2 regions of the Streptomyces sp. NPDC036984 genome follow, and region 2 is predicted to be linked to the other one. Evidence: riboswitches for the same ligand, from Rfam matches in the RefSeq annotation. Region 2 holds a riboswitch; the other holds the start of a gene.
The links. Region 2 has a riboswitch for glycine ahead of gcvP (aminomethyl-transferring glycine dehydrogenase). Riboswitches for the same ligand answer to the same signal wherever they lie in the genome.

Region 1 (10,838 bases), on a different contig from region 2:
GCCGTGCGGCTCAGCTGACCAGGCCGAGGCGGACGGCGGTCACCCCGGCCTCGAACCGGCTGGAGGTGCCGAGCTTCTCCATGATCTGGTTCATCAGGCGGCGCAGGGTGCGGTCCGAGCAGGCCAGCCGGCGGGCGATGGTCTCGTCCTTGGCGCCGGTGGCCAGCAGTGCCAGCACTTCGCGTTCCTGCGCGGACAGTTCGCATCCGGTGCGTCCGCGACCGGCGGGCCGCTCGGTGTGCGGACGGGCGAGGTCCCAGGAGTGGGTGAAGACTCTGACGAAGCACTGCGCGACGGGCGTGCTGTGCACGATGACGTCGCCGCCCTCCCCCTGCGGGCCCGGCCCCGCCCCGATGACGACGATCGTGCGGTCCATGATGTTCATGTGGAGCGGCACCGTCGCGGCGACCCGCACCTCGGCCCCGGCGTCGGCCAGCGCGTTCAGATAGCGGGCCGGCGCGGATGAGCGCAGGGCCTGCTGAGAGGTCAGCATGCGCATCCGGACGCCGTTCGCCACCATCTCCCGGTCCCGGACGAGACTGGCCTCCAGGACCTGCGCGTCCGGGAAGGAGTTGCGCATCACCAGGAACTCCTCCCGGCTGAGCGCATCCAGTTCCTCCAGCCGCTTCCGGGTGCGCTCGCGGTCGGTGAAGTACTCCGTCTCCACGGCTTCCCGGGCGTCGAGCCGGGGGGCCGCCAGCAAGGACAGGACATCCTCCATCGCCCGGGCGTCACGGCCGAGTCCCTCGACCGTCTCCCGCAGACGGCGCCGGTGCTCCAGGACGAGGTGGCGCAGGGCGTGCTCCGGAGGGCTGAGCCGCTCACCGCTCGGGTCCAGCAGCCGCCGGTCCACCAGCCACCGAGTCAACTCGGCTGGCATGCCGCCGAGTTGCTCCCTCTCGGCGGCGGGATCCCTCGCTCCCGACCTCGCGATCCGCTCCAGCAGGGCCATGTAGGCATCCTTCGCCTCGGAGTCCGTCGACCGCCTGCCCTGCGGAGGGTTCTGCGCCGCGTGCATGCGCGCACGATACGGGCGCCTCCTGCCGGAGACCAGAGAGGTGGATCCGGTCGTCTCGTGCGGGAGGCCGAGGGGTCGATATGGCCGACTCGTACGGAGGGTCAGAGAGGCGGATCCGGTCGTCTCGTGCGGGAGGCCGGAGGGGTCGATCCGGTCGCGTGGGCCGGCAGCCGGCCTGGCCAGGAGCGGACGTGCCGGTTTCGGACAGGGGCGGGCGGACCGCCCCGCCGTTAATCTCGTGGCCGCCCGCCCGAGTCCTCGGGGCCCCGGTGCGCCTCCCCGGCCGCGCATGCGCCGACGGCTGCCGAGGGGGCGGGCGCAACCTCCTGATCCGGCCGGTCCCGCAGAACAAGGCGTGACAGGTGATTGGCATGCGCATGCTCATATGGGCGAGGCGGCAGGCCCAACCGGATGCCGGCGCTCGCCCGCCGTTTCCTCAACCCCACAAGGAGACATGGTGCTACGGATACGAAGACTCTCCCTGGCAGGCCTCTCGCTGGTCACGGCCGCCGCGGGCCTCGCGGTGCTGCCCGCGAGCGCCGAGGCGGCCTCCGCGGGCCACCGCACGACGCCGGCCCCGGCCCTGACCGCGGCCGCACCCGACATCGACGTCACCAGAGTTCAGGCGCACCTCACCGAACTGAACGCCATAGCGAGCCGCAACGGCGGCACCCGCAGGTCGACCGGCCAGGGCTACCGCGACTCGGTCGCCTATGTGAAGGGCAAGCTCCAGGCGGCCGGTTACACCGTCACCGAGCAGCCCTGCACCTCCGGCTGCACCAGCGGCGCCGGCCCCAACCTGATCGCCGAATGGCCCCAGGGCGACGCGTCGAAGGTGTACATGTTCGGCTCCCACCTGGACAGCGTCTCCGCCGGGCCCGGCATCAACGACAACGGCTCCGGCAGCGCGACCCTTCTGGAGGTCGCGCTGAAACTCGCCGAGACCCGTCCCTCCATGGCGGCGCGCGTCCGCTTCGGCTGGTGGACGGACGAGGAACAGGGCCTGAACGGCTCGGACTTCTACGTCCGCTCCCTGACCTCCGCCCAGCGCTCGGCGATCAAGGCGTACTACAACTTCGACATGGTCGCCTCGCCCAACGGCGGTTACTTCATCAACCACATCACCTCCACCGCCGCTGCGCCGATGAAGGCGTACTGGGACTCGCTGAACCTCCAGCCCGAGGAGAACACCGAGGGCGCGGGCCGCTCCGACGACTACTCCTTCGAGAATTACGGCATCCCCACCTCCGGCTACGCCATGGGGGCGAGCGCCCGCAAGACCTCGGCGCAGGCGGCCAAGTGGGGCGGCACGGCAGGCGCCGCGTACGACGGCTGCTACCACTCCTCCTGCGACACCACCAGCAACATCAACGCCACCGGGCTGAACCGCAGCGCCGACGGCGTCGCCTACACGCTGTGGAAGCAGGCGGTCTCGGACGGCACCCCGGCGAACGACTTCTCGATCTCGGCGAGCCCCGCCACGGGCAGCACCGACCCGGGCACCTCGCTGACCACCACGGTCTCCACGGCCACCACCAGCGGCTCGGCGCAGACGGTGAACCTGTCCGCCTCGGGTGCCCCGGCGGGTGTGACGGTCGCCTTCAGTCCGGCCTCGGTGACCTCCGGCGCCTCCTCCACGGCGACGATCTCCGTCGGTTCCTCCGTGCCGCCCGGCACGTACAGCCTCACGATCAGCGGCACCGGTTCCACCACGCACACCGCGCCGTACACGCTCAGCGTCAAGGGTGCGGGCGGCTGCACGGCAGCACAGGTGATCTCCAACGGTGGCTTCGAGAGCGGTACGTCGCCGTGGACGGGTGACACCGGTGCGATCGGTTCGTTCAGCGGCCAGTCCGCGCACTCCGGTTCGCGGTACGCGTGGCTGGCGGGCTACGGCTACGCGGCCACCGACACCATCAGCCAGACGGTGACCGTCCCGTCCGGCTGCACGAAGGCGACCCTGAGGTACTGGCTGCACATCGACACCGACGAGTCGGGTACGACGCCGTACGACACCTTCCAGGTCAAGGTCGACGGAACGGCGAAGCAGACGTACTCCAACGCCGACGCGGCCGCCGGATACACCGAACGCACCCTGGATCTGGGCCAGTACATCGGCCGGCAGATCACGCTGACCTTCGCCGCCACCGAGGACTCCAGCCTCCAGACCGGCTTCGTCGTCGACGACGCCACCCTGACGACCGGCTGACCCGCCCACGACACGGCGAGGGGAGGCGGATTCCCGGATCCGCCTCCCCTCGCCGCACGTCCGGCCGGACAGGCGGAGGCCGCGGCCTGCCGGACAGCCCGGCGGACCTTGCTGTGAGGGTCCGACGTCGAACCCGGCGGATCGGATCGACAAGCAGACCTCGACTGGCCTTGCGCAGGCTGTACTTCGCCGGTGAAACGTGAACCCCTGCCGGCGTGGCGCCGAGGACCGTCTCCGACATCGAGGCGGTCCCCGGCGCGGCCGAGCGTGACTCCGGCAGGCCGGACCTGACAGCGCCGGGAGATACGAACGCGCTGATCAGGCCCGGTTTGCTCAGCACTCGATGATGTTCACCGCGAGGCCGCCCCGCGCCGTCTCCTTGTACTTCACGCTCATGTCCGCGCCGGTGTCCTTCATGGTCTTGATGACCTTGTCCAGGGACACCTTGTGGGAGCCGTCGCCGCGCATCGCCATCTTCGCGGCCGTGACCGCCTTCACCGCGGCCATGCCGTTGCGCTCGATGCACGGGATCTGGACCAGGCCGCCGACCGGGTCGCAGGTCAGGCCGAGGTTGTGCTCCATGCCGATCTCGGCCGCGTTCTCCACCTGCTCGGGGGAGCCGCCGAGCACCTCGGCGAGGGCGCCCGCCGCCATGGAGCAGGCGGAGCCGACCTCGCCCTGGCAGCCGACCTCGGCGCCGGAGATGGAGGCGTTCTCCTTGAAGAGCATGCCGATCGCGCCGGCGGCCAGCAGGAAGCGGACCACGCCGTCCTCGTCGGCGCCGGGGACGAAGTTGATGTAGTAGTGCAGGACCGCCGGGATGATGCCGGCCGCGCCGTTGGTCGGGGCGGTGACGACCCGGCCGCCCGCCGCGTTCTCCTCGTTCACCGCCATCGCGTAGAGCGTGATCCACTCCATGGCGTGCGCCAGCGGGTCGCCCTCGGCGCGCAGCTGGCGGGCCGAGACGGCCGCGCGACGGCGGACCTTCAGCCCACCGGGCAGGATGCCCTCGCGGGACATGCCGCGCTGCACGCACTCGCGCATCACCCGCCAGATCTCCAGCAGACCCGCGCGGATCTCGTCCTCGGTGCGCCAGGCCCGCTCGTTCTCCAGCATCAGCGACGAGATCGACAGACCCGTCTCCTTCGTCAGGCGCAGCAGCTCGTCGCCCGTGCGGAAGGGGTACTTCAGGACCGTGTCGTCGAGCACGATGCGGTCCGCGCCCACCGCGTCCTCGTCCACCACGAAGCCGCCGCCGACCGAGTAGTACGTCTTGGACAGCAGCTCGGCGCCCGTGGCGTCGTACGCCCAGAGGGTCATGCCGTTCGCGTGGTACGGGAGCGCCTTGCGGCGGTGCAGCTTCAGGTCGGCGTCGAAGTCGAACGCGATCTCGTGCTCACCGAGCAGGCTCAGCCGCCCGGTCGTCCTGATGTCCTCCACCCGCTGGTCCGCCGTCTCCACGTCCACCGTGCGCGGCGAGGCGCCCTCCAGGCCGAGCAGCACGGCCTTGGGCGTGCCGTGGCCGTGGCCGGTCGCGCCGAGCGAGCCGTACAGCTCGGAACGTATCGACACGACGGATTCCAGCAGCTCTTCGTTGCGCAGGCGCCGCGCGAACATGCGTGCCGCGCGCATCGGGCCGACCGTGTGGGAGCTGGACGGGCCGATGCCGATCGAGAACAGGTCGAAGACCGAGATGGCCACGGGTGACTCCTCAATACGGGGGTGGTGCAAAAGGTGGTGCAAAAAGGGCGGTACAGGGGCGCGGGCACCGCGCACGCCGCTACTTCCAGTGTGCGCGGTGCCCCGCGAAAGGTGACTTACTTGTTCAGACCCGGGTACAGCGGGTGCTTGTCGGCGAGCGCCTTCACGCGCGCCTTGAGGGCCTCCGCGTCGGCCGCCGCGAAGGGAGAGGGCGCCTTCAGCGCCTCGGCGATCACGTCCGCGACCTCGGCGAAGTCCTCGGCCGTGAAACCGCGGGTGGCCAGGGCCGGCGTACCGATCCGCAGGCCCGAGGTGACCATCGGCGGGCGCGGGTCGTTCGGGACGGCGTTGCGGTTGACCGTGATGCCGACCTCGTGGAGCCGGTCCTCGGCCTGCTGGCCGTCCAGCTCGGACTCGCGCAGGTCGACCAGGATCAGGTGCACGTCCGTGCCGCCGGAGAGCACGTTGATCCCGGCCTCGCGGGCGTCGGGTGCCGTCAGCCGCTCGGCGAGGATGCGGGCACCGTCCACGGTACGGCGCTGACGCTCCTTGAAGTCCTCGCTCGCCGCGATCTTGAAGGAGACCGCCTTGGCCGCGATCACGTGCTCCAGGGGGCCGCCCTGGAAGCCCGGGAAGACGGAGGAGTTCAGCTTCTTCGCGAACTCCTTCTTCGCGAGGATGATGCCGCCGCGCGGACCGCCGAGGGTCTTGTGGGTGGTGGAGGTGACCACGTCCGCGTACTCCACCGGGTTCGGGTGGAGACCGGCGGCGACCAGGCCCGCGAAGTGCGCCATGTCGACCCACAGGTACGCCTCGACCTCGTCGGCGATCCGGCGGAACTCGGCGAAGTCCAGCCGGCGCGGGTACGCCGACCAGCCCGCGATGATCACCTTCGGGCGGTGCTCCTTGGCGAGCCGCTCGACCTCGGCCATGTCGACCAGGCCGGCGTCGTCCACGTGGTAGGCGACCACGTCGAACTGCTTGCCGGAGAAGTTCAGGCGCATGCCGTGGGTCAGGTGGCCGCCGTGCGCCAGGTCCAGGCCGAGGATGGTGTCCCCGGGCTGGGCCAGCGCGAACAGGGCCGCCTGGTTCGCGGAGGCACCGGAGTGGGGCTGCACGTTGGCGTACTCGGCGCCGAACAGCTCCTTGATCCGGTCGATGGCGATCTGCTCGGCGACGTCGACGTGCTCGCAGCCGCCGTAGTAGCGGCGGCCCGGGTAGCCCTCGGCGTACTTGTTGGTCAGGACCGAGCCCTGGGCCTCCATCACCGCGAGCGGCGCGAAGTTCTCGGAGGCGATCATCTCCAGGGTCGACTGCTGGCGGCCGAGCTCGGCGTCGACCGCGGCGGCGATCTCCGGGTCCAGCTCGTGCAGGGACGTGTTCAGGACGGTCATACGGCTACGACTCCTCAGCCGGCGGAAAAGGCGGTGTACTCGTCGGCGGAGAGCAGCTCGGCCGGCTCCTCCGCGACACGTACCTTGAACAGCCAGCCGCCCTCGAAGGGGGCGGAGTTCACCAGCGACGGGTCGTTGACGACATCCTCGTTGACCTCGGTGACCTCACCGGTGACCGGCGAGTACAGGTCGGAGACCGACTTCGTCGACTCCAGCTCGCCGCAGGTCTCGCCCGCGGACACCGTCGCGCCGACCTCGGGGAGCTGGACGAAGACGACGTCACCGAGCGCGTTGGCCGCGTGCTCCGTGATACCGACCGTCGCGACGCCGTCCTCGGCGGCCGACAGCCACTCGTGCTCCTTGCTGTAGCGCAGCTGCTGGGGGTTGCTCATGGCCTGAATTCTCCTGTACGCGCGGGAGTGCTGATGAAGGGGGGACTACGGAAACTGCTCGTGAGCAGCGGAAATGTGCGCAGGGTCACGTCACGGGGACGGTCCGCGCTCAGTCTCTACTTCTGGCGCTTGTAGAACGGCAGCGCCACGACCTGGTACGGCTCGTGGCTGCCCCGGATGTCCACGCCGACGCCCTCGGTGCCCGGCGCCGCGTGGGCGGCGTCGACGTAGGCCATGGCGATCGGCTTGCCCAGGGTGGGGGAGGGGGCACCGGAGGTGACCTCGCCGATCACCTCGCCGCCCGCGACGACGGCGTACCCGGCGCGCGGCACCCGGCGGCCCTCGGCGACCAGCCCGACCAGCACCCGCGGAGGCTCGGCCGCGGCCCGCTCGGCGGCCTGCGCGAGCGCCTCGCGCCCGACGAAGTCGCCCTCCTTCTCGAACTTGACCACGCGGCCGAGCCCGGCGTCGAAGGGGGTGAGGGAGGTGGTCAGCTCGTGCCCGTACAGCGGCATGCCCGCCTCCAGGCGCAGCGTGTCCCGGCAGGACAGACCGCACGGGACCAGGCCGACGCCCTCGCCGGCCTCGGTCAGCGCCTGCCACAGCTGCACCGCGTGCTCCGGCTTCACGAACAGCTCGAAGCCGTCCTCGCCGGTGTAGCCCGTGCGGGCGATCAGCGCCGGGACGCCGGCGACCGTGCCGGGCAGGCCGGCGTAGTACTTCAGGCCGTCCAGGTCGGCGTCGGTGAGGGACTTCAGGATGCCGGGGGACTCCGGGCCCTGCACGGCGATGAGCGCGTACGCGTCCCGGTCGTCGCGGACCTCGGCGTCGAACCCGGCCGCCCGCTCGGTGAGCGCGTCCAGTACCACCTGGGCGTTGGAGGCGTTGGCCACGACCATGTACTCGGTCTCGGCCAGCCGGTAGACGATCAGGTCGTCCAGGATGCCGCCGTCGGCCTGGCAGATCATGGTGTAGCGGGCGCGGCCGACGCCGACGGAGGCGATGTTGCCGACCAGGGCGAAGTTCAGGAAGGCGGCGGCCTCGGCGCCGGTGACGGTGATCTCGCCCATGTGGGAGAGGTCGAAGAGACCGGCCTTCGTCCGCACGGCGATGTGCTCGTCGCGCTCGGAGCCGTAGCGCAGGGGCATGTCCCAGCCGGCGAAGTCGGTCATCGTCGCGCCGAGCGAACGATGCAGGGCATCGAGCGCGGTGTGGCGGAGTGCGGTACTGCTCATCGGTCGGTCGTCTCCCAAGGCGAATGATGGGGGCGCCCCCGCGCGAGCGAAGCCGAGCGTGGGGGAGGGCGAGGAACGTTCCTCCCCATCTGTCATCGGAACCTGAGAGGTTCGCCGAGACCGCCACAGGGACGATCACGGCTTGCACCTTGGGTGGGGCCGCTGTCGCAGCGGCCCGCTTTTCAGATGTGCCTCGCCCGCGCGGTAACGGTGCCTGAGAGATTCAAGGGAGGGACTTGCTCCTTCGGCGCCCCAGCGAAGGCTGCTGGGAACTCTCCCGCGCGGATTCAAACGGCCGGTATGCAGTTGGCGGGCACATCATTGCATGCCGCACCCCGGCCCGTCAGGGCCCCGCATCTGTAACCGAGCTGTGGCCGTACGCACACGGAACCGCCGACCTTCCCCATTACCTTCCCTTTACATAGAACGGGCATGGGGACGACCGAGGCCCACTGGGGAGGACGATCACGGTGAACAGGACCACGGCGTACGCCGGCGCCACCGCCACCGCCGCCGGCGCCGGCCTCTCGGTGTCGAAGCAGACCTGTGCCCCGGCCCGCGGGCGGCGCGCCGCCCGCCCGGTCCCGGTCGTCCGCGACCTGCGCGACCGGGCCGGCCGCAGCCCGCGCGCCCTGGTCTTCGAGCCGCGGGACGTGGTGGTGATCACCGGCCTGCCCGGCAGCGGCAAGTCCACGCTGATGCACCGCGCGGTCCCCGGCCGCCGCGTCGACTCCCAGGACACCCGCGACCGCTTCGCGGCCCGCCTGCCCCGCTTCCTGCCGTACGCGCTCTACCGCCCCCTGGTCCGCCTCGCCCACTACGCCGGCCTGCGCCGCGCGCTGCGCGCCGACGAGGGTGTCGTGGTGCACGACTGCGGCACCCAGGCGTGGGTGCGCGCCTGGCTCGCCCGCGAGGCCCGGCGCCGCGGCGGCACCCTGCGCCTGCTGCTCCTCGACGTCACCCCCGACACGGCCCGGAAGGGCCAGCGCGAGCGCGGCCGGGGTGTCTCCCGCTTCGCCTTCCGCCGCCACCGCCGGACGACCGCCCGGCTGCTCGGCGCGGTGGAGCGGGGCGAGCTGCCCGCGGGCTGCGGTTCGGCGGTGCTGCTGGACCGGGCCGCGGCGGACACCCTGCACCGCATAGATTTCACCGCGTAGATCGCTCCGGGCGGGCGGGACACCGGCCCCTGTCACAGCCACCCGCTAGCCTTCATGCTCACAGCAGTGGTTCCCAGCAGGCGGTAGGCAGATGGACTTTCCGGCGGACTTTCCCGCGGACTTCCCGGCACAGGCGCACCCCCACCCGCACGGCGGTTGGCCCGGCAACGAGCTGGAGGAGGTGCTGTCGGCCTCCCTCGGCGTCCCCTCGGCGGGCGGCCGGATCATCGAGGTGCTCGGCCGGAGCTTTCTGTGGATACCGCTGCCCAACGGCGGAGGCCCGGACAGCGGCTCGCTGGACCTGCCGACGATGGACCTCGACGGCCAGGCGTACGTCCCGGTGTTCAGCTCCGAGGAGCAGCTGCGCCAGGCCGCCGGTCCCCACATGTCGTACACCATCGCCCCCGCCGTGGAGTTCGCCCGGGGCCTGCCCCCGCAGGTGGGCATGGCCGTGAACCCGGGCGGTGTGGTCGGCATCCCGCTGCCGCCGGAGGCCGTGGCCGAGCTGTGCCGTGCGGGCCGCACCCCGCTCGACGGCCCCAGCAGCGGCGGCAGGGTCCGCCTCTTGGAGCCCGACTGGCAGGACGACCCGGTCGACTTCCTCTCCGCCGCCTCCGCCGAGTTCGCCGAGATCGGCGTGGTCCTCACCGCCCGCCGCTGCCTGGCCGCCATCGAGACGGCCGACCCGGTGATGTTCGTGGGCGTCGAACTCTCCCAGCGGGAGGGCGACCTGCGGGCCCTGCCCCTGGAGGCCCTGGGCAGGGCACTCGGCAGGGCCCCGGTCACATGGCCGGTCAACCTCGTGCTCCTGGACGTGGCCCAGGACCCGGTGGCGGACTGGATGAAGACGAACGTCCGGCCGTTCTATCAGTACGGCCCCTGATCGGCCGCCCAGTGGGGCGACCGACCGAGGGGCGCGGGGCTGTGTCCCGATATGCGGCTCCGCCGCGGGGCGCGAGAAACCACCACACACCCGTACTCGCGCACGACCGCGAGGCCCCGAGCTCTTGGGCGCTTAAGCTGTGTCCAAACGCGGGGCAAGGATCGAAGGGGCGGTAAGACAGGTGAGCGCGAGCCCAAGCGGCAGCGTCGAGCACATGCTGCGCCAGGTCACGCCCGGACGCTACGACGCCTACGAGGCCTTGTTGCGCGCCCTCGCCACCCCGTCCTCCGGTCAGATCTGGATGCTCCTGTGGCACGGCCAGGCCGGCTCCCCGGACGCCCAGTACGGGGACATGGAGGTGGACGGCTTCCACTACGCCCCCTGCGTGACCTCCGCCCAGGAGCTGTCGGCCAGTGGCTGGAACCGCTCCTATGAAGTGGTCGACGGCCTGGACGTGGCCCGCACCCTCTACCCGGACCACTACGGCCTCTGGCTCAACCCGCACGCCCAGGGCGGCGGAGTCGGCATCCCCTGGCTCGATCTGCGCCGCATCGCCACCGGCCTGGACCGGCAGCCCGCCGGCCCGCTCCGCCTGTCGGAGCCCGGCATCGAGATCCCGCAGTTCTACGCCCTGCTCGCGCAGAACGCGCACCGCACCCCCGCGCTCCGCTCGCTGCGCCGCGCCTGGGTGCAGCCCGCGCTCGGAGCGCCGTACCTCGCCATCGGCCTGGACGTGTACGAGACCTCGCCGGCCGCGGTCGACTCGGTGCGCGCGATGATGCAGCAGTCCGTCGGCGCGGTCCCGGAGGGGCTGCCGGTGTCGACGGTCGCGATGACCGACGACCACGA
Region 2 (10,838 bases):
AGTATCATCGCCGCACGACCGATGACCGGTCGTACAGGGCGCGACGCTTGTTCCACAGAACTCGAGGAGTAGATCCGTCATGACCCGTTCCGTGCGCCGAATCCGCCGGATGGTGCAGCTGGCCGGTGCGGGAGCCGCCGCCCTGATGGCACTGAGCGCCTGCTCCTCCGCGTCCGACTCGAAGGACTCCTCCGGTACGCCGGACGCGTCCGCGTCCCCGAAGCTCTCTGGCACGGTCACCGTGTTCGCCGCCGCCTCCCTGAAGGAGAGCTTCACGCTCCTGGGCAGGGAATTCGAGAAGCGGCACCCGGGCACCAAGGTCGGCTTCAACTTCGGCGGCAGCGACTCGCTCGCCGCGAGCATCACCAGCGGCGCCCCGGCGGACGTCTTCGCCGCCGCGAGCCCCAAGACCATGGCGATCGTGACGGACGGGCAGGACGCGGTCGGCACCCCGGCCACCTTCGTCCGCAACCAGCTGGAGATCGCCACCGTGCCGGGCAACCCGCACAAGGTGGCCTCCCTGAAGGACCTCACCAAGTCCGGTCTGAAGGTGGTCCTGTGCGACAAGACGGTGCCCTGCGGCACCGCCGCCCAGAAGGCTCTGGACGCCGCCGACCTCAAGCTCACCCCGGTCTCCTACGAGCAGGACGTCAAGGGCGCCCTGAACAAGGTGGCGCTGAAGGAGGCCGACGCGGCCGTGGTCTACAAGACCGATGTGCGGGCCGCGGGCGACAAGGTGGAGGGCGTGGAGTTCCCGGAGTCGGCCGAGGCCGTCAACGACTACCCGATCGCGCTGCTGAAGAACGGGGAGAACGCCGAGGCCGCCAAGGCGTTCATCGCCCTCGTGCGGTCCGCCGAGGGCCAGAAGGTGCTGAGCGAGGCCGGGTTCCTCAAGCCATGACCTCGCTCCACAAGCCCGGCGCCGCGACCGGCCCCCGCACGGGCGGGTCGCAGCGCCGTCGCGGCGGCACGGGGGGCCGACGCCTGGTGCCGTTGCCGCTGCTGCTGCCGGGCGTGCTGGCCCTGGCGTTCCTGCTGCTGCCGCTGCTCGCGCTGCTGCTCCGCACGCCCTGGCGCAGCCTGCCGGACCAGTTGACCAGCGCCGAGGTCTGGCAGGCGCTCCAGCTCTCCCTGGTCAGCGCCACCGCGGCGACCGCCGTCAGCCTCGTGCTCGGGGTTCCGCTGGCCTGGCTGCTGGCCCGTACGGACTTCCCCGGCCGGGGCCTCGTACGAGCCCTGGTGACCCTGCCGCTCGTGCTGCCGCCGGTGGTCGGCGGTGTGGCGCTGCTGCTCGCGCTCGGCCGCAACGGCGTCGTCGGCAAGTGGCTCGACGCGTGGTTCGGGATCACCCTGCCGTTCACCACCACCGGGGTGGTGATCGCGGAGGCGTTCGTCGCGATGCCGTTCCTGGTCATCAGCGTCGAGGGCACCCTGCGCGCCGCCGACCCGCGCTACGAGGAGGCGGCGACCACGCTCGGCGCGTCCCGCTTCACCGCCTTCCGGCGGGTCACGCTGCCGCTGATCGCGCCCGGCATCGCGGCCGGCGCGGTGCTGGCCTGGGCCCGGGCACTCGGCGAGTTCGGCGCGACGATCACCTTCGCGGGCAACTTCCCCGACCGCACCCAGACCATGCCCCTCGCGGTGTACCTCGCGCTCCAGAACGACCCCGATGCCGCCATCGCCCTCAGCCTGGTGCTGCTGACCGTGTCGATCGCGGTGCTGGCGGGGCTCAGGGACCGTTGGACGACGGGAGCGTGAGGATGCCGGAAGGAGTGGAGAGGACCCCCGCACCCATGCCGACGGACCGATTCATGACGGACATCGACGCCCACCGGAACGCGGCCTCCGAGGTCGTACGTGATGCGGGCCTCGACGCCCGTCTCGTCGTGGACCGAGGCGCGTTCCGGCTGGACGTGGCCCTGACGGCCGCCCCGGGAGACGTCGTCGCGCTGCTCGGGCCCAACGGCGCCGGCAAGACCACCGCCCTGCGCGCGCTCGCCGGGCTCACCCCGCTCACCGACGGCCACCTGCGCCTGGACGGCACCCCGCTGGAGCGCACTCCCCCGGAGTCCCGGCCGGTCGGCGTGGTCTTCCAGGACTATCTGCTCTTCCCGCACCTGTCCGCCCTGGACAACGTGGCCTTCGGACCGCGCTGCCGGGGAACGGGCAAGGCCGAGGCCCGCGCCCAGGCGGCGGCCTGGCTGGAGCGGATGGGCCTCGCCGGCCACGCGGGCGCCAAGCCGCGCCGCCTGTCGGGCGGCCAGGCCCAGCGCGTGGCCCTCGCCCGCGCCCTCGCCACCCGGCCCCGGCTGCTGCTCCTGGACGAGCCGCTGGCCGCCCTGGACGCCCGGACCCGGCTGGAGATCCGCGCGCAGCTGCGCCGCCATCTGGCCGAGTTCGAGGCGGTCTCCGTGCTGGTCACCCACGACCCGCTGGACGCCATGGTGCTCGCGGACCGGCTGGTGGTCGTGGAACACGGCCGGGTCGTCCAGGAGGGCACGCCCGCCGACATCGCCCGCCACCCGCGCACGGACTACATCGCCCAGCTCGTCGGTCTCAACCTCTACCGGGGGCAGGCCACCGGGCACACCGTACGGCTCGACGCGGGCCCCGCGATCACCACCACGGAGGAGCTGTCGGGGCCGGCCTTCGTGGCGTTCCCGCCGTCCGCCGTGACCCTGTTCCGGGACCGGCCCTCGGGCGCCAGCGCCCGGAACCTGTGGCGCTGCGAGGTCGCCGGCCTGGAGACGCACGGCGACCAGATCCGCGCCGACCTCACCGGCGAGCTGCCGCTCGCGGCGGATCTGACGACGGTCGCCGCCGCCGAGCTGGACCTGCACCCGGGTGCACCAGTCTGGGCGACGGTCAAGGCGGCGCAGACCCACGCATACCCGGCCTGAGCGGACCGGCGCTCTACGGTGGGTGCCCATGACGCTCAGCATCCGCAACCAGCTCCCCGGAACCGTCACCGAGGTGCACCCCGGCGAGGTCATGGCCACCGTCAAGCTCCGGCTGGACGACGGCCCGCTCCTCACCGCCGCCATCACCCGCGAGGCCGCCGAGCAGCTCGCCCTCTCCCCCGGCACACCCGTCCGCGCGCTGGTGAAGGCGACCGAGGTGGCCGTGGCCACGAGTCGCGTCGACGGCCTGTCGATCCGCAACCAGCTCCCCGGCACCATCGCCCAGCTCACCACCGGTGAGGCCATGGCCTCCCTGAAGATCACCGTGCCCGGCGGCCGGATCACCGCCGTGATCACCAAGGACGCGGTCGGCGACCTCGGTCTTTTCGTGGGCTCAGACGTCATCGCCCTGATCAAGGCGACCGAGGTGTCCCTGGCGACGGCATAGGAACGGGTGAAGGCCCCGTCCGCGGCACGGACGGGGCCCTCACCCTCGTCGCTCAGTCCTCGTACGCGTCCAGCGGCGGGCAGGAGCACACCAGGTTCCGGTCGCCGAAGGCCTGGTCGATGCGGCGCACCGGCGGCCAGTACTTGTCGGCGATCGAGACGCCGGCCGGGAAGACGGCCTCCTCGCGGCTGTAGCCGTGCGTCCACTCACCGCCGAGCGCGGCGGCCGTGTGCGGGGCACCCCGCAGCGGGTTGTCCTCCGCGGGCCACTCGCCCGCGCCGACCTTCTCGATCTCCGCGCGGATGGCGATCATCGCATCGCAGAAACGATCCAGCTCGGTGAGGTCCTCGGACTCGGTCGGCTCGATCATCAGCGTGCCGGCCACCGGGAAGGACATCGTCGGCGCGTGGAAGCCGTAGTCGATCAGGCGCTTGGCGACATCGTCCACGGTCACGCCGGTCGCCTTGGTCAGCGGGCGCAGGTCGATGATGCACTCGTGCGCCACCAGGCCGCCGGGGCCGGTGTAGAGCACCGGGTAGTGCGGCTCCAGGCGCTTGGCGATGTAGTTCGCCGACAGCACGGCCACCTGGGTGGCCCGCTTCAGGCCCTCGCCGCCCATCAGGCGGACGTACGCCCAGGAGATGGGCAGGATGCCCGCGCTGCCCCAGGGGGCCGCCGAGATCGGCCCGACGCCCGTCTCCGGGCCCGCCTCCGGCTGGAGCGGGTGGTTCGGCAGGTACGGCGCCAGGTGCTCGCGGACCGCGACCGGGCCGACACCCGGGCCGCCGCCGCCGTGCGGGATGCAGAACGTCTTGTGCAGGTTCAGGTGGGAGACGTCACCGCCGAAGTGGCCCGGCTTGGCGAGGCCGACCAGCGCGTTGAGGTTGGCGCCGTCGACGTACACCTGGCCGCCCGCCTCGTGCACCTGGGCGCAGATGTCGGCGACGTGCTCCTCGAACACGCCGTGTGTCGACGGGTAGGTGATCATCAGCACCGCCAGCTCGTCGCGGTACTGCTCGATCTTGGCGCGCAGGTCCTCGACGTCGATCTCGCCGTCCTCGGCGGTCTTCACGACGACGACCTTCATGCCGGCCATCACGGCGCTGGCGGCGTTGGTGCCGTGCGCGGAGGACGGGATCAGGCAGACGGTCCGCTGCTCGTCGCCGTTGGCGCGGTGGTAGCCGCGGACGGCGAGCAGACCGGCCAGCTCGCCCTGCGAGCCGGCGTTCGGCTGGAGGGAGACCTTGTCGTAGCCGGTGACCTCGGCGAGGCGGTCCTCCAGCTCGTGGATGAGCGTGAGGTAGCCCTGGGCCTGCTCGGCGGGCGCGAAGGGGTGCAGCTGGCCGAACTCGGGCCAGGTGACCGGCTCCATCTCGGTGGTCGCGTTGAGCTTCATGGTGCAGGAGCCCAGCGGGATCATGCCGCGGTCGAGCGCGTAGTCGCGGTCGGCCAGCTTGCGCAGGTAGCGCAGCATCGCCGTCTCGGAGCGGTGCTGGTGGAAGACCGGGTGGTTGAGGTAGACGTCGGTGCGCAGCAGCGCCTCGGGCAGGGTGTCCTCTGCGGTCGCGTCCAGCGCCTCGACGTCGGCCTCGGCGCCGAAGGCGGCCCAGACGGCGGCCAGCTGGGCCCGGCCGGTCGTCTCGTCGCAGGCCATGGAGACGTGGTCGGCGTCGACCAGGCGCAGGTTGACGCCGTTCTCCCGGGCGGCGGCGACGACCTCGGCGGCCTTGCCGGGCACGCGCGCGGTGACGGTGTCGAAGAACGCGCCGTGGACGATCTCGACACCGGCAGCCTTCAGGCCCTCGGCGAGGATCGTGGCGTACCGGTGGGTGCGCCGCGCGATGGTCCTGAGCCCCTCGGGGCCGTGGTAGACGGCGTACATGCCGGCCATCACGGCGAGCAGCACCTGCGCGGTGCAGATGTTGCTGGTCGCCTTCTCGCGGCGGATGTGCTGCTCACGGGTCTGGAGCGCGAGCCGGTAGGCCTTGTGCCCGTCGGCGTCGAGGGAGACACCGACGAGACGGCCGGGCAGGCTGCGCGCGAACTTCTCCTGCACCGCCATGTAGCCGGCGTGCGGACCGCCGAAGCCCATCGGCACACCGAAGCGCTGGGTGGTGCCGACGGCGATGTCGGCACCCAGCTCGCCCGGCGAGGTCAGCAGGGTCAGGGCGAGCAGGTCGGCGGCGACGGTGACCAGGGCGCCCAGCTCGTGCGCCTGGTCGATGACCGGCTTGATGTCCCGTACGGCACCGGAGGCGCCCGGGTACTGGATCAGTACGCCGTTGATCTCGCGCTCGGCGATCTCGGCCGGGATGCCGTCGCTCAGGTCGGCGACGACGACCTCGACGCCGGTCGGCTCGGCACGCGTCTCGATCACGGCGATGGTCTGCGGCAGCGCGTCCGCGTCGACCAGGAACAGGCCCTTCTTGTTCTTGCCCATGCGCCGCGACAGCGACATCGCCTCCGCGGCGGCCGTGCCCTCGTCGAGGAGGGAGGCGCCGGACGTGGGCAGACCGGTGAGGTCGGCGACCACGGTCTGGAAGTTCAGCAGGGCCTCGAGCCGCCCCTGGGAGATCTCCGGCTGGTACGGCGTGTAGGCCGTGTACCAAGCCGGGTTCTCCATGACGTTGCGCAGGATGACCGGCGGGGTGAAGGTGCCGTAGTAGCCGAGGCCGATCATGGAGTCGAGGACCTGGTTGCGGTCGGCGAGCGAGCGCAGCTCGGCGAGCACCTCCGCCTCGGTGCGGGCGCCCGGCAGGTCCAGGGCATCGGCGTTCTTGATCACATCCGGGACCGCGGCGGCGGTCAGCTCGTCGAGCGAGCCGTACCCGGCCTGCGCGAGCATCTTGGCCCGCGCCTCCTGGTCGGGCCCGATGTGGCGCTGCTCGAAGGGGATGCCCGCTTCGAGCTCCGAAAGCGGCGTACGGTGGGCGGTCATGGCGGAGGCCTCCTGGTCTGACGCGACCTTCGAGGGGCACCACGGCGCGGGTACCCCGACGGCCTCCCCCTCTGTCATCTCAACCTGAGAGCTTCACCGGGCGCCTGTGCGCGCCGGCTTTCCCCGTCGGTGAGAGCGGAAGCCGTCGACACCCGCTCTGCTTTCCAGAGTGACCTCGTCCGTGCGGTACGTGAGCCTGAGAGATTCCGGGGAGGATTTGCTCCTTCGGCGCCTCCGAGGTGGTCGGAGGACTCTCCCGCACGGGGTCAGCAGCCGCTGTCAGCCTACCAGCGAGGTCAACGCCTGAGCCTTCGAGTGGCCGCCTCCTTGAATGTGCTCTTTTGTAGTGCTTACGGATGAGTTGCGACCACGTGGAGGGAGAGGGCCCGTGCAGACGGACATCGATCCGCGGAACCTGATCGGCCGCAAGGCGTTCGACCGCAATGGCACCAAGATCGGCACCATCGACGAGGTGTACCTGGACGACGCGACCGGCGTACCCGAATGGGCGGCCATACGCACCGGCCTGTTCTCCCGGGACGCCTTCGTGCCCTTGGAGCCCAGCGAACTCGTCGAGGGCACCCTCCACGTCCCCTTCGACCGCGCCCTGATCAAGGACGCCCCCGACTTCGGCGTGGGCCGTCATCTCTCCCCCGAGCAGGAACTCCAGCTCTACCACCACTACGGCCTCGACGTGGCCTCACCTCCCACGGTCCCGGACCACGACTTCGGGAAGCTGGCGGGGTCGGAAGAGGCCTGATCAGTGGCTTCGGCGGGGGCGGAGAATGCCTGATCAGTACCTTCGGCCGGGTCGGAGAATGCCTGATGCGTGGCTTCGGCGAGGTCGGAAGATGCCTCATCGCTGAATTGCTCCGGGGTCCGGGGCGGAGCCCCGTGTCGGCCACTGCTCGGCGGACCCAGACCGGCGGGCGGATGGGAAGAATCCGGAACCAACGGCAACGGATCAGCGGGCTCCAGCGCAGGATCGTCGACAAAAAACGTCCGTACCCGGCCCGGCTCGGACTGAGGCGTCTCGAACCGCACCGTCACCCGGCCCAGCCCACTCCCCTGCACCCACCCATGCCCGTGCTCGGCGTGCCGCACATCCTGCCCGGCCCGCCACTGCCGTTCGACCGGCTCCGGCCGCTCCGCAACAGCCGGAGCCGCACCTGTTCCCGGCTCCTCCGCCGCAGGCACCGGCACCGGCATCGCCTGCGCGAACAGATCCTCCTGTGTGTAGTAGGCGAGCCCGGACACCCCCACCCCGAGCAGCCGCACCCCGCCCGTGGTGTCCACCGAGTCCAGCAGCCGCGCCGCCGCCTCGCGGATGACCGCCGGATCGTCCGTGGGCCCTCTGAGCGTCTCCGACCGGGTCAGGGTGGAGAAGTCGTACCGCCGCACCTTCAGCACGATGGTCCGCCCCGACAGCCCGGCCTCGCGCAGCCGCCGTACGCACCGGTCGGCCAGCCGCTGCACCTCCATACCGACCCGCAGCCGGTCGTGGATGTCCACGTCGTAGGTGTCCTCCACCGACACCGACTTCGCCTCCCGCTCGGCCACCACGGGCCGCTCGTCGCGCGCCAGGGCCATCGCGTACAGCGCGTGTCCGTGCGCCTTGCCGAGCAGCCGGACGAGCTCGTCCTCGCCGGCCTCCGCCAGCTCGTCCACCGTGGTGATCCCGGCTCTGCGCAGATGGTCGCCGGTGGCCGGCCCGACCCCCGGCAGGGTCCGCACCGGCATCGGCCCCAGCAGGGCCCGCTCGGTCCCCGGCTCGATCACCACCAGGCCGTCCGGCTTGGCCTGCTCGGAAGCGATCTTCGCGAGCATCTTGGAGGCGGCGAGCCCGACCGACCCGGTGAGCCCGGTGACCGCCCGGATGTCCGCCCGCAGCCGCACTCCGGCCCGCCGCGCCGACTCCTCGTCCCAGGCCGCTCCCCCGGCCTCGAGATCCACGAACGCCTCGTCCAGGCTCAGCGGCTCCACCAGCGGCGACAGCTCCCGCAGCAGCGCCATCACCTGCTCGCTGATCGCCCGGTACAGAGAGAAGCGCGGCACCAGATACGCGGCGTTGGGTGCCAGCCGGCGCGCCTGGGCCATGGGCATCGCCGAGTGGACCCCGAACACCCGTGCCTCGTACGACGCGGTGGCCACCACCCCGCGCGGTCCGAGCCCGCCCACGACGACCGCCTTCCCGCGCAGGCTCGGCTTGGATGCCTGCTCCACCGAGGCGAAGAAGGCATCCATGTCGAGATGCAGGATCGTGGGCGCGTTTCTCACATCTCCGATGCTGCACCACGGCACTGACAATGCGGTGGTGCCGGAGCGCCCGACGGGATTCCGGCGGTCAGACCGCCCGGTTGCGGCGCCGGGCCAGCTCGTCCGCGGGGTTGTGCCCGACGAGTGTCTCGCCGGTGTCGATGCGCTCGCCGTGCAGCTGGGAGAGGGCGCTTTCCACGTCCCGCCACACCACGCCGACGGCGATCCCGAAGATGCCCTGACCGCCCTGGAGCAGGGCATGGACCTCGTCCGGCGAGGTGCACTCGTACACGGTGGCGCCGTCGCTCATGAGCGTCATCCGCTCCAGATCGCGGAAACCGCGTTCCCTGAGGTGCTGGACGGCCGTGCGGATGTTCTGGAGCGACACCCCGGTGTCCAGGAACCGCTTCACGATCTTCAGGACGACGACGTCCCGGAAGCTGTACAGCCGCTGGGTGCCCGACCCGTAGGCGGGCCGCACACTGGGCTCGACCAGACCGGTACGCGCCCAGTAGTCGAGCTGCCGGTAGGTGATGCCGGCAGCCGCGCAGGCCGTGGGCCCGCGGTAGCCGATCTGCTCGGACGTCATGGCCGCCACCCCTCCGCCGTTCGGCACCGCCGTCGGAAGCTGCGGAGCGTGATCGACCGCGCTGCCCGGATGGGGGAATCCCCCGCTCGAGCGCGGCCGTGAACTCGGGGGCGGGTACGGACCGCTCTCCCCCAAACTGCGTCCGGGGGCACCCCCAGCCGTACCGTCGCCGCTCGTTCTCACGCCGACCTCCGTCCTTGACCTGCCTTCTCGACGGTAGGCAGTCACCAGGGGTGCGTCAACGATCGCCACACTCGGCACGCCGAGTGATAATCACCCTAGGAGTGGTTTCCCGTGTCCCACCGCGGGGAAAGGCTAGCCGAATGCGCTCCCGGGGAGCCGTAGGACGCTCTCACTGGCCGGAGGCAATTGCCGGGGCGCCGGCCGCGCGGAGCCGCCGTTCGCCCCCGGAAAGACCGGGCCGACAGGGCCGGCCCCCGCCTCACTGGCTGCTGGTGCCGAAGTCCTCGGGCGAGATCTGATCGAGGAACTCGCGGAACTTCTCCACCTCGTCCTCCTGCTCGTCCGGAATGGCGATGCCCGCGTCGTCCAGCACCGTGTCACTGCCGTAGATCGGCGTCCCGGTGCGCAGGGCGAGCGCTATGGCATCGGAGGGGCGGGCGCTGACCTCGACCCCGCTGGCGAACACCAGCTCCGCGTAGAAGACGCCCTCCCGCAGATCGGTGATGCGCACTTCGGTCAGCTCCTGGCCGACCGCCTCCAGCACGTCCTTGAACAGGTCGTGCGTCAGCGGTCGCGCGGGCGCCATGCCCTGCTGGGCGAAGGCGATCGCCGTCGCCTCCCCCGGCCCGATCCAGATGGGGAGATAACGGTCGCCCCCCACTTCGCGCAGGAGCACGATCGGTTGGTTGGAGGGCATTTCGACCCGGACACCTACGACATCGAGCTCGTTCACACAGCAACCCTAGGCCGTGCTCGGGACGTTTGGGTAGTCGGGCCGGGAACAGGTGCCCGATCCGGCCTCTCCGGGACCCGCCGCTTCAGGGCAGCCGCACGCCGAGGGCGGTCTTGACCAGGGCCGCGTGCAGCTTGACCGTGAGGGCCGCCAGCTCCTTCGTGCGAGCCTCGGCAAGCGCTCTGGTCTGCGGGTTGCGGTGACGCTTGAGGGGGGCCACCACCTGGTCGACCAGCCCCGCCTCACGGTCGGCGGCGGCCTTCATCACCCGAAGGTGGCGCGGCTCGATGCCGAATCGGCCCAGCTCGGCGACGAGCGTGGCCACGGTGACGGCCTCGGCGTCGTACGCCCCTTCCTCCAGAGGAGCGATGAGCCCGTAGGACTCCCACTCCTTCAGCTCGCCCTCGTCGATGTCCGCCGCGGCCAGCAGCTCGGCCCTGCCGACCCGGGCCACCGTGGGCCCCGGCATGACCTCCGGCGCGTCTTCCGGGGTGCGCTGGCGCCCGACCAGCGGCAGCGGGAGGGCCTCACCCCGCTCCATGGCCTCCAGATGCTCGCGGATCACCTTGAGCGGCAGATAGTGGTCCCGCTGCATCCGCAGGACGTGACCGAGGCGCTCGACATCCTCGGCACTGAACTTTCGGTACCCCGACGGGGTCCGCTGCGGCTCGATGAGCCCCTCCGACTCCAGAAAGCGAATCTTGGAGATGGTGACTTCGGGGAACTCGTCGCGCAGCACGTTCAGCACCGTGCCGATGCTCATCAGCCCACTGTCCCTGGCGGCGGTACCG

Region 1: another riboswitch for glycine. It lies ahead of gcvT (glycine cleavage system aminomethyltransferase GcvT); the one in region 2 lies ahead of gcvP (aminomethyl-transferring glycine dehydrogenase).

Annotation. Positions count from the first base shown of each region.
Region 1 covers NZ_JBVJRL010000020.1:35,740-46,577, forward strand. Annotated here, with positions in the region: gene ACZ7DL_RS29690 (helix-turn-helix transcriptional regulator) at 11-1,018, opposite strand; gene ACZ7DL_RS29695 (M28 family peptidase) at 1,476-3,227, shown strand; gene ACZ7DL_RS29700 (L-serine ammonia-lyase) at 3,561-4,928, opposite strand; gene glyA (serine hydroxymethyltransferase) at 5,045-6,322, opposite strand; gene gcvH (glycine cleavage system protein GcvH) at 6,337-6,714, opposite strand; gene gcvT (glycine cleavage system aminomethyltransferase GcvT) at 6,831-7,949, opposite strand; glycine riboswitch at 8,029-8,141, opposite strand; glycine riboswitch at 8,142-8,239, opposite strand; gene ACZ7DL_RS29720 (AAA family ATPase) at 8,420-9,106, shown strand; gene ACZ7DL_RS29725 (enhanced serine sensitivity protein SseB) at 9,198-9,989, shown strand; gene ACZ7DL_RS29730 (enhanced serine sensitivity protein SseB C-terminal domain-containing protein) at 10,204-10,838, shown strand, end outside.
Region 2 covers NZ_JBVJRL010000018.1:6,848-17,685, reverse strand. Annotated here, with positions in the region: gene modA (molybdate ABC transporter substrate-binding protein) at 80-901, shown strand; gene modB (molybdate ABC transporter permease subunit) at 898-1,758, shown strand; gene ACZ7DL_RS28210 (ABC transporter ATP-binding protein) at 1,812-2,900, shown strand; gene ACZ7DL_RS28205 (TOBE domain-containing protein) at 2,929-3,348, shown strand; gene gcvP (aminomethyl-transferring glycine dehydrogenase) at 3,401-6,286, opposite strand; glycine riboswitch at 6,461-6,555, opposite strand; gene ACZ7DL_RS28195 (PRC-barrel domain-containing protein) at 6,675-7,046, shown strand; gene ACZ7DL_RS28190 (DNA polymerase IV) at 6,968-8,563, opposite strand; gene ACZ7DL_RS28185 (MerR family transcriptional regulator) at 8,631-9,314, opposite strand; gene ACZ7DL_RS28180 (bifunctional nuclease family protein) at 9,574-10,047, opposite strand; gene ftsR (transcriptional regulator FtsR) at 10,133-10,838, opposite strand, start outside.